Regions from separate parts of the Afipia sp. GW822-FHT04G07 genome, predicted to be linked through region 1. Evidence: predicted binding sites of a transcription regulator. Region 1 holds the regulator's gene; each other region holds the start of a gene.
The links. Region 1 encodes LexA, which represses DNA repair genes until DNA is damaged. Its sites were predicted from a motif close to TGTTCNNNNTGTGTTCNG; they were not measured.
Positions count from the first base shown of each region.

Region 2: AC1RKJ_RS11785 (helicase-related protein) is a predicted target of LexA. The motif match lies at 1,575-1,592, and genes of this name have one in related genera.
Region 3: recA (recombinase RecA) is a predicted target of LexA. The motif match lies at 980-997, and genes of this name have one in related genera.
Region 4: AC1RKJ_RS16425 (three-Cys-motif partner protein TcmP) is a predicted target of LexA. The motif match lies at 1,507-1,524, and genes of this name have one in related genera.

Region 1 covers NZ_JBXAMP010000001.1:215,070-218,180, reverse strand. Annotated here, with positions in the region: gene AC1RKJ_RS01050 (molybdopterin molybdotransferase MoeA) at 1-764, shown strand, start outside; gene lexA (transcriptional repressor LexA) at 931-1,644, shown strand; gene AC1RKJ_RS01040 (ComEC/Rec2 family competence protein) at 1,655-3,111, opposite strand, start outside.
Region 2 covers NZ_JBXAMP010000001.1:2,407,290-2,410,400, forward strand. Annotated here, with positions in the region: gene AC1RKJ_RS11785 (helicase-related protein) at 1-1,476, opposite strand, end outside; gene AC1RKJ_RS11790 (DUF3108 domain-containing protein) at 1,845-2,714, opposite strand; gene rpmB (50S ribosomal protein L28) at 3,079-3,111, shown strand, end outside.
Region 3 covers NZ_JBXAMP010000001.1:1,195,505-1,198,615, reverse strand. Annotated here, with positions in the region: gene AC1RKJ_RS06015 (PilZ domain-containing protein) at 1-55, opposite strand, end outside; gene AC1RKJ_RS06010 (hypothetical protein) at 358-627, shown strand; gene recA (recombinase RecA) at 1,106-2,191, shown strand; gene gcvP (aminomethyl-transferring glycine dehydrogenase) at 2,556-3,111, opposite strand, start outside.
Region 4 covers NZ_JBXAMP010000001.1:3,349,582-3,352,692, reverse strand. Annotated here, with positions in the region: gene AC1RKJ_RS16430 (DUF5131 family protein) at 1-331, opposite strand, end outside; gene AC1RKJ_RS16425 (three-Cys-motif partner protein TcmP) at 342-1,442, opposite strand; gene rpoD (RNA polymerase sigma factor RpoD) at 1,678-3,111, opposite strand, start outside.

The sequences.
Region 1 (3,111 bases):
CGCTCCTGACCGATCGTGCGCTTGCGCTGGCCGCGAGCATGAATCATCCGCAACTGCCGGTGCATCGTCGCCCAAGAGTCGCGATCCTCGCGACCGGGGATGAACTGGTCGTGCCGGGCACAAAGCCCGCGCCGGGCCAGATCGTCCACAGCAACGTGTTCGCGCTGATCGCGCTCGCGCGCAACGAAGGCGCGGACCCCATCGATCTCGGCATCGCGCGCGATACACTCGAGTCGACAACCGACGCCATCCGGCGTGCGCGCGATCTCGGCGTCGATGTTCTTGTGACCACCGGCGGCGCTTCCGTCGGCGACCATGATCTCGTTCAGACTGCGCTGAAAGCCGAAGGCGTCGACATGGCTTTCTGGAAAATCGCGCTGCGGCCCGGAAAGCCGATGATGCACGGACGCCTCGGGCCGATGCGCGTGCTCGGCCTGCCCGGCAACCCGGTGTCATCCTATGTCTGCGCCTTCCTGTTTCTGGTGCCGCTCATCCGCGCGCTGTCGGGACGAACCCAGGTCGATCATGTCCTGGAGCGGGCCGTGCTGGGGCGCGAGCTGCCAGCCAACGACAAGCGGCAGGATCATCTGCGGGCAAGGGTTACAACCGGCGGCGACGGCGTGCCCGTCGCAACCTCGGTAGGCCCTCAGGACAGTTCTCTGGTGGGCAATCTGGCGGCGGCGGATGCGCTCATCGTCCGCCCACCCTTCGCACCAGCGGCCCCTGCCGGCTCGCCCTGCACGATCCTCCGGCTTCCCAACTAAAGCTCCCCGTCGTTGACGTGAAATTAAGGGGTTGCGGAACACATATGGAACAGATAGTGTTCGTTCATGATTTGTTTCGAGTGACTCGCAACTCCTGATTGGCCGTCCAACGGCCCGTATCCAGAGAGGCGCGGCATCGGAGCAAAGGCGATCGGGGACCAGATAGATGCTGACACGCAAACAATACGAGCTTCTGCGCTTTATCAACGAGCGGCTGAAGGAAGCTGGTGTTCCGCCCTCGTTCGACGAAATGAAGGACGCGCTGGACTTGCGCTCCAAGTCCGGCATCCACCGGCTGATCACGGCTCTTGAGGAACGCGGCTTCATCCGCAGGCTCGCCAACCGTGCCCGCGCGATTGAAGTCATCAAACTGCCGGAGCTTGGGAATTCGGGTGCCGGCGGCAACGGCCGTCGCGGCTTCACCCCCAGTGTCATCGAGGGCAACCTCGGCAAGGTCCGCAGCAGCGGCTCCGCCGGCCACGAGGACGATACGAACTTCCCGGTTTCCGTGCCGGTCATGGGACGGATCGCGGCCGGTACGCCCATCGAGGCGCTCCAGACCCGCAGCCACACCATCAGCCTGCCGCCCGACATGCTCGGGTCGGGCGAACACTACGCCCTCGAAGTGCGCGGCGATTCCATGATGGAAGCCGGTATTCTCGACGGCGACACCGTGCTGATCCAGCGCAACGACAGCGCCGACACTGGCGACATCGTGGTCGCGCTGATCGACGAGGAAGAAGCCACACTGAAGCGTTTCCGGCGACGCGGCGCATCCATTGCGCTTGAGCCTGCCAACTCGGCCTATGAAGTCCGGATCCTGCCGCCCAACCGCGTGCGCATTCAGGGCAAGCTGATCGGTCTGCTCCGGAAGTATTGAGCCTCGAGAATTAATCGTCCGGCTGGAGGTCGCTTTCGGCGGGCGTCGCATCGACGGAGCGCGCCGGGACATTCGGCCGAGACGCTGGAGCCTGTGGCTCATCCTCCGCAACTGCCGCAGACCAAGGGCGATCGACGCCGCGCGGCCTGATGGCTGTGACGGCATAGCCTTCGGCGGTCTTGCGCAAGGCGAGCGTCCCGCGCCTGCGCAGCGTGTCCTGATCCAGCACCGTGGCCGCGCAACCGGCCGGTGGTTGCCGCAACGTCACGATCACGGCGGCGCGCGCACAGTCGTCCGCGAAAGCTCCAGGTTTCAGCGTGAGAGCGACGGTGGCGCCGCCTTCCGCCTGCACCACGCATCCCGCATTGTCGCAGGACACACCATCTACCAGCGACGGATCGGCCGCCGTGCGGGTATCGGCATCGGCGGCGAGCCATTCGCGCGACAGGAAAGCATCCTTGCCGGTGCGCATCAGGCGCAGCCTGCCATCCTTGCCGCGTACCCCGACGGTGTGCCCATCGCCAGCCACGAGAATATCCGGCTGCGGTGTTGTCAGCGCCCACGCCGTTGCGAGCACGATCAGCCCCGCTCCTACCCAGCGCAGCGGCGTCCGCAACAGACCGAGCACGATGATGCCCGCGCTCATTACCGCCAATGGCCCGGTCCCGAACGCCGCAAGCCGCCCGATGGCGCCCGGCAATGCCGCGACCCATTGCGCCACCGCCATCATCCAGCCGATGCCGACATCCATCAGCCGCCAGAACACGCCGTCGAAGCCGAACGGCATGGCGAGCAGCCCCAACAATCCGGCCGGCATCACCAGCACCGAGACAACCGGCATCGCCGCGAGATTGGCCAGCACCCCGTAGGGCGTCACGCGATGAAAGTGAAATGCCGCGTAAGGCATCGTCGCAAATCCCGCGACCAGCGACGCCAGCGCCAGCATCGTGATCTCGCGGCCGCCCCACAACGCGGCGCGCGCCACCTGCGTATTGTCCGGCGACGCGAACAGGTTCGGCATCCCGAGTTGGACCAGCGCCACGAGTCCGAGCGTCGCCGCGAACGACATCTGGAAACTCGGATGCACCAGCGCCTCCGGTGCGATCAGCAGCACGATCATCGCCGCCACCGCAAGCGTGCGGAACGTGATGGCGCGGCGGTCCACCATCACCGCGATCAGCACCACCGCCGTCATGAAGAACGATCGTTGCGTCGCAACCTCCGCGCCCGACAACAGCAGATAGAACAACGCCGCGACGAAGGCCGCCGCCGCCGACCATTTCTTGATCGGGAACGTCACCGTTAATCCGGGAAACAGCGCGAGCAGCGCACGCACCGCGAAGAACACGACGCCCGCCACCACCGCCATGTGATAGCCGGAGATCGACAGCACATGGCCAAGCCCGGAGATAAACATGGCGTCGTTCACCGGCGTGGAAATCGCGTCGCGGCGTCCGGTGAGCAGCG
Region 2 (3,111 bases), 2.2 Mb from region 1:
CCGCAAGCGGCGCATCAATACACTGGTCCGGCGGTCAACGAAACGCTCAGTTAGCCTTTCATGGAGCGCATCCGACAATTTATCCTCCACCGCACGGGCAATTCCCTGCCAGTGCTCGGGATCCGCCAGCCAATCGGGGCGATTTGCCGCAAACGTCCAGGTCCGAATCTGGGCGATCCGGGCCGATAATGTGTCGATATCGCCATCGGTCCGGTCGGTTTGCGCTATCTGGGCGGCGAACCAGTCGTCCGGAAGCCGGCCCTTGCGCATCAGAAATCCGAACAGCGTGGTGACGAGTTCGGCGTGGGCTGCCGGAGACAGCTTGCGATAATCGGGAATCTGGCAGGCTTCCCAGAGCCGCTCGACGGCGGCCGCGCCCTTGGCCATGTCACGGACGTCTTCGTCGCGCGCGGCATGATCGAGCACGCGAATGTCCTCGGCGACCGGCGCGCGGGTCAGGACTTCATGGTTGGGCGTGAGCGCCAGCGAGACCTGAAGTGCGGCCAGCGACGCGAAATCCAGCCGCGTATTCCGCCATTGCAGCATCTTCACGCTGTCGAAGGTATGGTTCTGCAACGCGTTGACCAGTTCCGGCTCGAACGGCGCGCATCGGCCCGTGGTCCCGAAAGTGCCGTCGCGGGTGGCGCGGCCCGCGCGGCCCGCAATTTGCGCGAACTCTGCGGGCGTTAATCGGCGGAACTGATAGCCGTCGTATTTGCGGTCGGAAGCAAAAGCGACATGATCGACATCGAGATTGAGGCCCATGCCGACGGCGTCTGTCGCAACCAGATAATCGACGTCGCCGGACTGGAACATGTCCACCTGCGCGTTGCGGGTGCGTGGCGACAGCGATCCCAGAACGACGGCAGCGCCGCCGTGTTGACGCCGGATCAGTTCGGCGATGGCGTAAACCTCGTCCGCAGAGAACGCGACGATCGCGGTGCGCCTTGGTTGCCGTGTGATCTTGCGGTCGCCGACAAATTCGAGATGCGAGAGCCTCGGCCGCGTCACGATATTGGCGCCGGGCAGCAGCCGCTCGATGATCGGGCGCATGGTGGCAGCACCCAGCAGCAGCGTCTCATCACGGCCGCGCCGGTTCAGGATCTTGTCGGTGAAGACGTGACCGCGTTCGAGGTCCGCCGCGATTTGGATTTCGTCCACCGCCAGAAACGACACGTCGAGATCGCGCGGCATCGCCTCGACGGTGGAGACCCAGTACCGCGCCTTCGGCGGCTTGATCTTCTCTTCGCCGGTAATCAGCGCGACGGAGTCGGCGCCTGCCCGTGCGGCGATCTTGTTGTAGACCTCGCGCGCCAGCAGGCGCAGCGGCAGACCGATGATTCCCGACGAGTGGGCGAGCATCCGCTCGATCGCGAGGTGGGTCTTGCCGGTGTTGGTCGGGCCCAGCACTGCGGTCACGCCAGCGCCGGGAGCACGATCATTCGGAAACAGCGGAGCGGAAGACGACAGAGGCATAATCAACAGGTCCGCATGACGCACACGACGCGGACGCCGCAGCCAGTTTGAAGGAAGTGTCTCACAATGCGACGTTTTTCACGCCGCAACTTAAGGTTTGGAACGAGTAAGGAACGAAAGAAGCCCGAATCGCTGACTCGCGGTGTGTTCGGCTTTATTACCTCCACATGTCGCACAATCTGCTGACCAGCAATACTAGATGAGGTTTGAGGATACTCCGCGCCAGCAGCAAATGAGCTGAATTCGTTAAAACCGGAGTCGAATCGGATTGGCTGAAGAGTCAACCCGATTCACAAACAAGATTCGTCACGGGCGCGATTTGCCACCGGATCCTTGCGCCGGGCATGGCCGTAGGCCGCCAGCCGGCTTCAGTTTGTTTTGGCCGTCTTCTGCACCGAGATGAACTCCGTCGCTTCGATCATGCCGGTGCCGAGCGGGGTTGGAATCGCAATCCGGTAAGGAACGAGCACGCGCGTTCCGGCGATCGGCGCAAACCATATCTCCATGTCGCGCTGAGCGGTGACGTACTTGATCGAGGCGCGATCGGGAACGTAGCCCGCGATCGGCGTGAAGTAGACCGCACAGACCACCACAGGGCCATGGTAGCCCTTCTCGGCCTTGACCGTTTCCATGCGCTTGTAGTCGAGACGCAGATCGTAGCGCATCCTGCCGTCGAAGACCGACATCGTCTTGTTGCGGCATGCCTCGGGACTGACCGGATCGCCCGTTCCCGCTACGCGCAGCAGCGAACCCGTCATCGGATCGAGGACATTGCGGCGATGCGCGTCGGTCAGCGGAATTCGTTCCGAATTTTCCGGCGGCTCCGGCTCGATGGCGGACTCTTTCACATTGCCGCCCGAGAGCGCGATGCGAATGATCTCGGCCTTCTTCCCGTAATTGATCGTCGAGATGTAGTTCAGCGGCGCGAACTGGCCGGCGGTGATGCGGCCTTGCGCCGTACCGGTGCCGTTGCCTCCGCCGATGGACTTCATCAGCCCTGTGGTGGCTCCGCTGACGGCTGCCGAATACTGGTCTTCGGAAACATCCACTACCCAGGCACCCTTGCCGATCGGCAGTCCGGCAAGCGAGGCTTCGTACTTGGCATCCAGCCGGCCCTGGGCACTGGCGGACCCGGCCGGCATCGCCGACCCGGCGCAAGCGAGCAGCGCGCCCAGCAGGAGAAGTTCAGACCGGGCTATCCAGGAGACTGACCGGGCGAACCTTGGGAACCAGGGCATATCCACTGACAAAAGTCCTGTTGGGCCAATATATCTCTAAGCAAGCAATTTCAGCCGGAACCATCGGTGCGGCGCAGAGGCCGCAAAAGGAATTGCCGAAGGCCCGCTGATACCCTGTCTGGTCAGGGATTACGTCGATTATATGTTAGGAAATCACTGGTTTGACGGGGAAAATCGCCATTCCTGCCCGGTGGCCGATGGCGTCCGCGATGGCCGGATAAACCGCCGAAATCGCCTCCCAACCTTGACGCTGGGCGGCTGGACCCTTATAGGTCCGGCGTTCCTGAAATGGACGGTTCCAAAACCCCACGCGACCCCTTCGGGTGGTCCGGGGCGACACAAGATTTCGCCAAAGGATTACACTATGTCTCGGCGCTGCGAATTGACGGCCAAGGGC
Region 3 (3,111 bases), 980 kb from region 1:
TGAAGACACGGCGGCGTGTTTTCGACCGTCGCTCCGCCAATGGCATGTTCGTCATGGCCGCCATCCTGTGGTTCATATCGGCAGACTAGGGCGTGGCCGGTTGCCGGACGCTAAATCGATGCCCGTCGCTGGGGGCTGCCGCGTTTACAATTGATTCAGGACATTGACGCACCCGAGAGCGTTCAATCCGGCGTGAAGTCGCATCAGCGCCCGTTTTTGGGTGCATTGCCCGGTCATGGTCCCGTCTTGGCCATCGTTTCGGCGTGGGGTAGACTTCGAGCGGCTGGCGGCTTGCGGGCCGGGCGATTCAGAATGACACCCTCAAAAAGTGACTTTGATTATCCGGGGAGAGTTTCGATGCGCGTGTTTCGGGTTGCGATGGCGGTCGGATTGTTGACGATTCCGGTCTCGGTTTCGGCGTTTGCACAGAACATGACGCCCGGCTTCCGGCTGAACGAAACCAAGGAACTGTCGGAAGACGAAATCGCGCGGAACAAGGCCAATGAGGACGCGGCCCGGGCCGCCCGCGCCAAGATCCCCGATGCCAAGCCGAATGCCGACCCATGGGCCTCGGTGCGCAGCGAGCCCGCGGCCAAGGCGCCGAAATCCAAGACGACCGCGAAGTAAGCGACGTTGGGGCGCGCCAACTGAGGCGGCCTTACTGCTTTTTTTCCTCGGGCAGGAGTGCCTTTAAAAGGTTCTGCACCTGAGGCGATTTGATTGGGTCTGGCCGGTCGCAGTCGATGCACTGATATGTGCGCGGGCCTGTGCCGCCCGGTGGCAGCATCAATTTCACGGGCTTTCCGCACTTCGGACAGATTCGCTGGTTGATGGGCATTGCGGTCACCGCACCAAAGAGACGGGCAAAATTCTAAATCCTGGGCGTGATAAAGATCGAGTCCATTTTCCAAATTCGGCTGCTGCTCAATTCAAATTGAGCCACCAGGGGCAAAAGCAGGCCAGTATCCCCCAATTCGAAAAGAACATATTGCGAACTTAGAACAAATGGGGTACATTGGTTCCATCGGATCAAGCCGATTCCGGTCCGCCGTCCCTGGGAAGCCGTTTGTCCGGCTGGCGAATCCCTTACATAAGGAGCACCACTATGGCCCCCGCCGCGCTGCGTATCGTCGAAGGATCTTCCATGGACAAGACCAAGGCCCTGTCGGCCGCGCTCTCTCAGATCGAGCGCCAGTTCGGCAAGGGCTCCGTTATGAAGCTCGGCAAGAACGACCGCTCCATGGATATCGAGACGGTTTCCTCGGGCTCGCTCGGGCTGGATATCGCGCTCGGCGTCGGCGGCCTGCCGAAGGGCCGTGTGGTCGAGATTTACGGCCCGGAATCCTCCGGCAAGACCACGCTGGCGCTGCATACGGTGGCCGAAGCCCAGAAGAAGGGCGGCATCTGCGCCTTCATCGATGCCGAACATGCGCTCGATCCGGTCTATGCCCGCAAGCTCGGCGTCAACGTCGATGAACTTCTGATTTCGCAGCCCGACCACGGCGAGCAGGCGCTGGAAATCGCCGACACGCTGGTGCGCTCCGGCGCGGTGGACGTGCTCGTGGTGGACTCGGTGGCGGCGTTGGTGCCGCGCGCCGAACTCGAAGGCGAGATGGGCGACAGCCTTCCCGGCCTGCAGGCGCGGCTGATGAGTCAGGCGTTGCGCAAGCTCACCGCCTCGATCAACAAATCCCACACCATGGTCATCTTCATCAACCAGATCCGCATGAAGATCGGCGTGATGTACGGTTCGCCCGAGACCACCACGGGCGGCAACGCGCTGAAGTTCTACGCCTCGGTGCGCCTCGACATCCGCCGCATCGGCCAGATCAAGGAGCGCGACGAGGTTGTCGGCAACCAGACCCGCGTCAAGGTGGTGAAGAACAAGTTGGCGCCGCCGTTCAAGCAGGTCGAGTTCGACATCATGTATGGCGAGGGCGTTTCGAAGCTGGGTGAAATTCTCGATCTCGGCGTCAAGGCCGGCATCGTCGAGAAATCCGGCGCGTGGTTCTCCTATGACAGCGTGCGCCTCGGTCAGGGCCGCGAGAATTCCAAGGCCTTCCTCAAGGCCAATCCGGAGATAACGGCTAAGATCGAAGCCTTGATCCGCCAGAACTCCGGGCTGATCGCGGAGCAGATCCTCGCAGGCTCGCCCGAGCGCGACGCCGACGGCGAAGAGCCGGAGGAATGATTGAGACACCCGTCATTCCGGGTCTGCGCGTGAAGAACGCGCATCCCGGAATGACGGGTTGGATTTTCTGAGACTTGAGTTGTTTAAGGCTTGAGTTACGGCGTGATCCCGAAAGACGGGAATCCTTTCGGATCAGATCACGCTTCGGAAGCAAACGGGCGTTGTGGATGTTGAGTTGCCGACATCCCCAGCGCCCGATTTGTTTTGTGAGATACGATCAAGAAGCGTCATCCTGAGGTGTGCGAGCCGCAACGCGGCGAGCCTCGAAGGATGACGATGGAGTACGGACTACTCTTGTCATGCTTCGAGGCCGTCGCTTCGCTCCGGCACCTCAGGATGACGATCCCCTTTGTTGCTAGGCTGGCTACTCCGCCGCCTGTGCGTAGTCCGCCACCGGCGGGCACGAGCAGATCAGGTTGCGGTCGCCGTGGACGTTGTCGACGCGCCCCACAGGACACCAGTATTTATCGGTGCGTGACGTCCCTGCCGGGAAGCAGCCCTCGGCGCGCGAGTAGGGCCGTTCCCACCTATCCTCGGCGATGTCGTGCACGGTGTGCGGCGCATGGCGCAGCGGCGAGGCCTCGATGGTGAAGCGCCCGGATTCGACGTCGGCGATCTCGCGGCGGATCGCGATCATGGCCTCGCAGAAGCGATCCAGTTCCGCCTTCGATTCGGATTCCGTCGGCTCGATCATCAGCGTGCCCGGCACCGGGAAACTCATGGTCGGCGCGTGGAAGCCGTAGTCGATCAGGCGTTTGGCGATGTCGTCCACGGTCACCCCGGAGCCCGCCTTGAGGCCGCGCGGATCGACGATGCATTCATGGGCGACGCGACCCTTGGCGTTGCGATATAGCACCGGGAAATGCGGATCGAGCCGCTTGGCGATGTAGTTCGCGTTCAGGATCGCAACTTCCGTGGCG
Region 4 (3,111 bases), 3.1 Mb from region 1:
TGGAGACCATCGTGTTAAAAACGTCACGAATAAAATCAAAAGGAACATCCTCGTGAAAAAGGTCTGACATTGAATTCACGAAAATGACTTTTCCTTTTCTCCAAGTCCGCGGTAATTCCAGCGCCTTTCTATCGAGGACAATCTTGCCGTTCCATTTGGCTCGGCCGCCACTAATCCTTGTCGTACCAGCGTATTTTGTTTGGCCCATTCTCTCTAAGCGGCTTGCTAAGCGCATGGCATAACAATTGGTGCATCCGGGCGAGATGATTGTGCATCCACCAACGGGGTTCCAAGTTGCTTCAGTCCACTCAATTGATGAGTTTGTGGCCATCTATTCTTCCCTATGGAAACGTGACCATGACATGGTCGGCAAAGGTATCTTTTTTTCGCTTATCGGGGTTAGCCTTTATTCTGCCTTCAACTTCTAGAGCGAGAAGCGCGTCTTTATAATTCTTCTTGATGAACGGCGTATCGACGCTGTGTTGTTCGTAAATTCCTTTCATTGATAGCGTTTCACCCGCAAAGATTTTTGGAAGCTCATCTTTCAGTCCATCAAATGGCCTAGCCAAGGAAAAGAGAAGCGGTGTTGATGCATCTGCGGGTGAGTAAGTGAATGAAGGAACCCCCTGATCCGCCACAGAGCTTTCCTTTGCCATGATGTCCTTCATAATTTCGTATCCCTTAAAGTGTTTCGATACGAAAATTAAGCTGTGAGAGGTGCGTGTCCCCTTCGCGTTTTTAAAGCGAAATGGAAGGACATATTTTCCGCCCATCGCTTTAATGGCCTGCGCCAACTCCTCCAATATCACTTCCTCCCGTTTCTCGGGGCTCATGTCCGGAAGTATCGTTCGGAGCTTTTCGGCGACAGCCTCGCCGAAAAGTGCATCCATGTGCGATTTCACCGCCGGATTTGAAATGCCGGCATTGATCCTGTTGTAGTTAAAAAAGAAGACGCAATCGCATCCCCAATCTTTGATAAAGCCGTTTACAATCTTTAGAGAGAGACCCTTGTAGCCGAACGGGTCAACAAAAGAGAACGACGGAATAAGACGCGTCTCGTTGAAATAGCTTTCTGCATCCTTGTCTACTTCGCCGCACGAAATATGCGGCTTGAAGGCGAGCGTTTCGATCCCTTCGAGTTTTTCAATCTCCGTCTGCAAAGCATTTGTATGGTCTTTGTTAGCGTCATTGAAAAAGGTAACAAGCATTTGCTTTAGATCAGGATCTTCAATCGCACGCTCTAGGATCATAAGAGGCGTTGAAGCTGCACCATCTTTGTAACGCCCCGGCCCGGCGTACAAATCGATATATGCAACCTTCTTTTCTCGTTGTTTAGCGGTCGGAATAATTACTTTCGCCCAGACGTAAAAATACTTTTGTACGATGCGAGCCTTCACTTCAGATTGGTCGGATCGCTCGTCGAAAAATTTGACCTGCGCCATTGCCCCACTTTCTGATGATGGATTCGTGCAGGAGCATAACAACACCATAGACAATATTCCTAATAGGAACATATCATGAACATTATTGATGCGCAACTCTCTGCATACAAAAACGGCGGACCTTTCGGCCCGCCGTTTTGTTTCTGGGTCCCCGCTTCCGCGGGGACGACATCGCGAGAGTTGCTGGTCATCCTTCGAGGCTCGGGCTTCGCCCTCGCACCTCAGGATGACGCACTCAGTTATCCAAGAAACTCCGCAACTTCCTTGACCTCGACGGATGCTTCAGCTTGCGCAGCGCCTTCGCCTCGATCTGACGGATGCGTTCGCGGGTCACCGAGAACTGCTGGCCGACTTCTTCCAGCGTGTGGTCGGTGTTCATGCCGATGCCGAAGCGCATGCGCAGCACGCGCTCCTCGCGCGGCGTCAGCGACGCCAGCACGCGGGTCGTGGTCTCGCGCAGGTTGCTCTGGATCGCCGCATCGATCGGCAGGATCGCGTTCTTGTCCTCGATGAAATCGCCGAGATGCGAATCCTCCTCGTCGCCCACCGGGGTTTCGAGCGAGAGCGGCTCCTTGGCGATCTTGAGAACCTTGCGCACCTTCTCCAGCGGCATGCCGAGCTTCTCGGCCAGTTCTTCCGGGGTCGGCTCGCGGCCGATTTCGTTCAGCATCTGACGCGAGGTGCGCACGATCTTGTTGATCGTCTCGATCATGTGCACCGGAATACGGATGGTTCGCGCCTGATCGGCGATCGAGCGCGTGATGGCCTGACGAATCCACCACGTCGCATAGGTCGAGAACTTGTAGCCGCGGCGGTATTCGAACTTGTCGACCGCCTTCATGAGGCCGATGTTGCCTTCCTGAATGAGATCGAGGAACTGCAAGCCGCGGTTGGTATATTTCTTGGCGATGGAAATCACGAGACGGAGGTTCGCCTCGACCATTTCCTTCTTGGCCTGACGCGCTTCGCGCTCGCCCTTCTGCACGCCGTGCACGATCTTGCGGAATTCGCCGATCTCGAGCCCGGTCAATCCGGCCAGCTGCTGGATCTCGTGACGCAGTTCCTTGATGCGATCCTTCTCCACCGCGACGAAATTCTTCCAGCCCTTGGCGGCCAGTTTCGAGACGCGGTTGAGCCAGCGCGGATCAAGCTCCGAGCCGACATAATTTTTCAGGAAGTCGTCGCGGCCCACGCCGTGGCTGTCACCCAGACGGAAGAGACGGCCCTCAAACGACACCAGCTTCTTGTTGATGTCGTACAACTGCTCGACCAGCGAATCGATACGCGCCTGGTTGAGCCGCAGCGACTTCACCTCGACGACGATTTCGTCCTTCAGCTTCTTGTACTTGCGCTCCTGCGCGGGCGAGAGCGTTTCGTTCTGAAGCTGGTTCTGGATGTCCTGCTCCTGAAGACGGCGCAGCTTCTTGTACTCGCTTGCGATCTTGTCGAAGGTCTCGACGACCTTCGGCTTCAGCTCGGCCTCGATGGCCGCGAGCGACATCTGGTTCTCGAACTCGTCGTCCTCGTCGTCGTCCGCGGCGGGGCTTGCACCGGCGTCGCCTGCGGCGGGCGCGGGGCGGAACGGCGTCGCCGACGGAGGCGCTGCGGGCGCCGCGGCGGCCTGCGCGGGCATCACCTGCACGGTGCCGTCGGCGTTGATGATGGCATT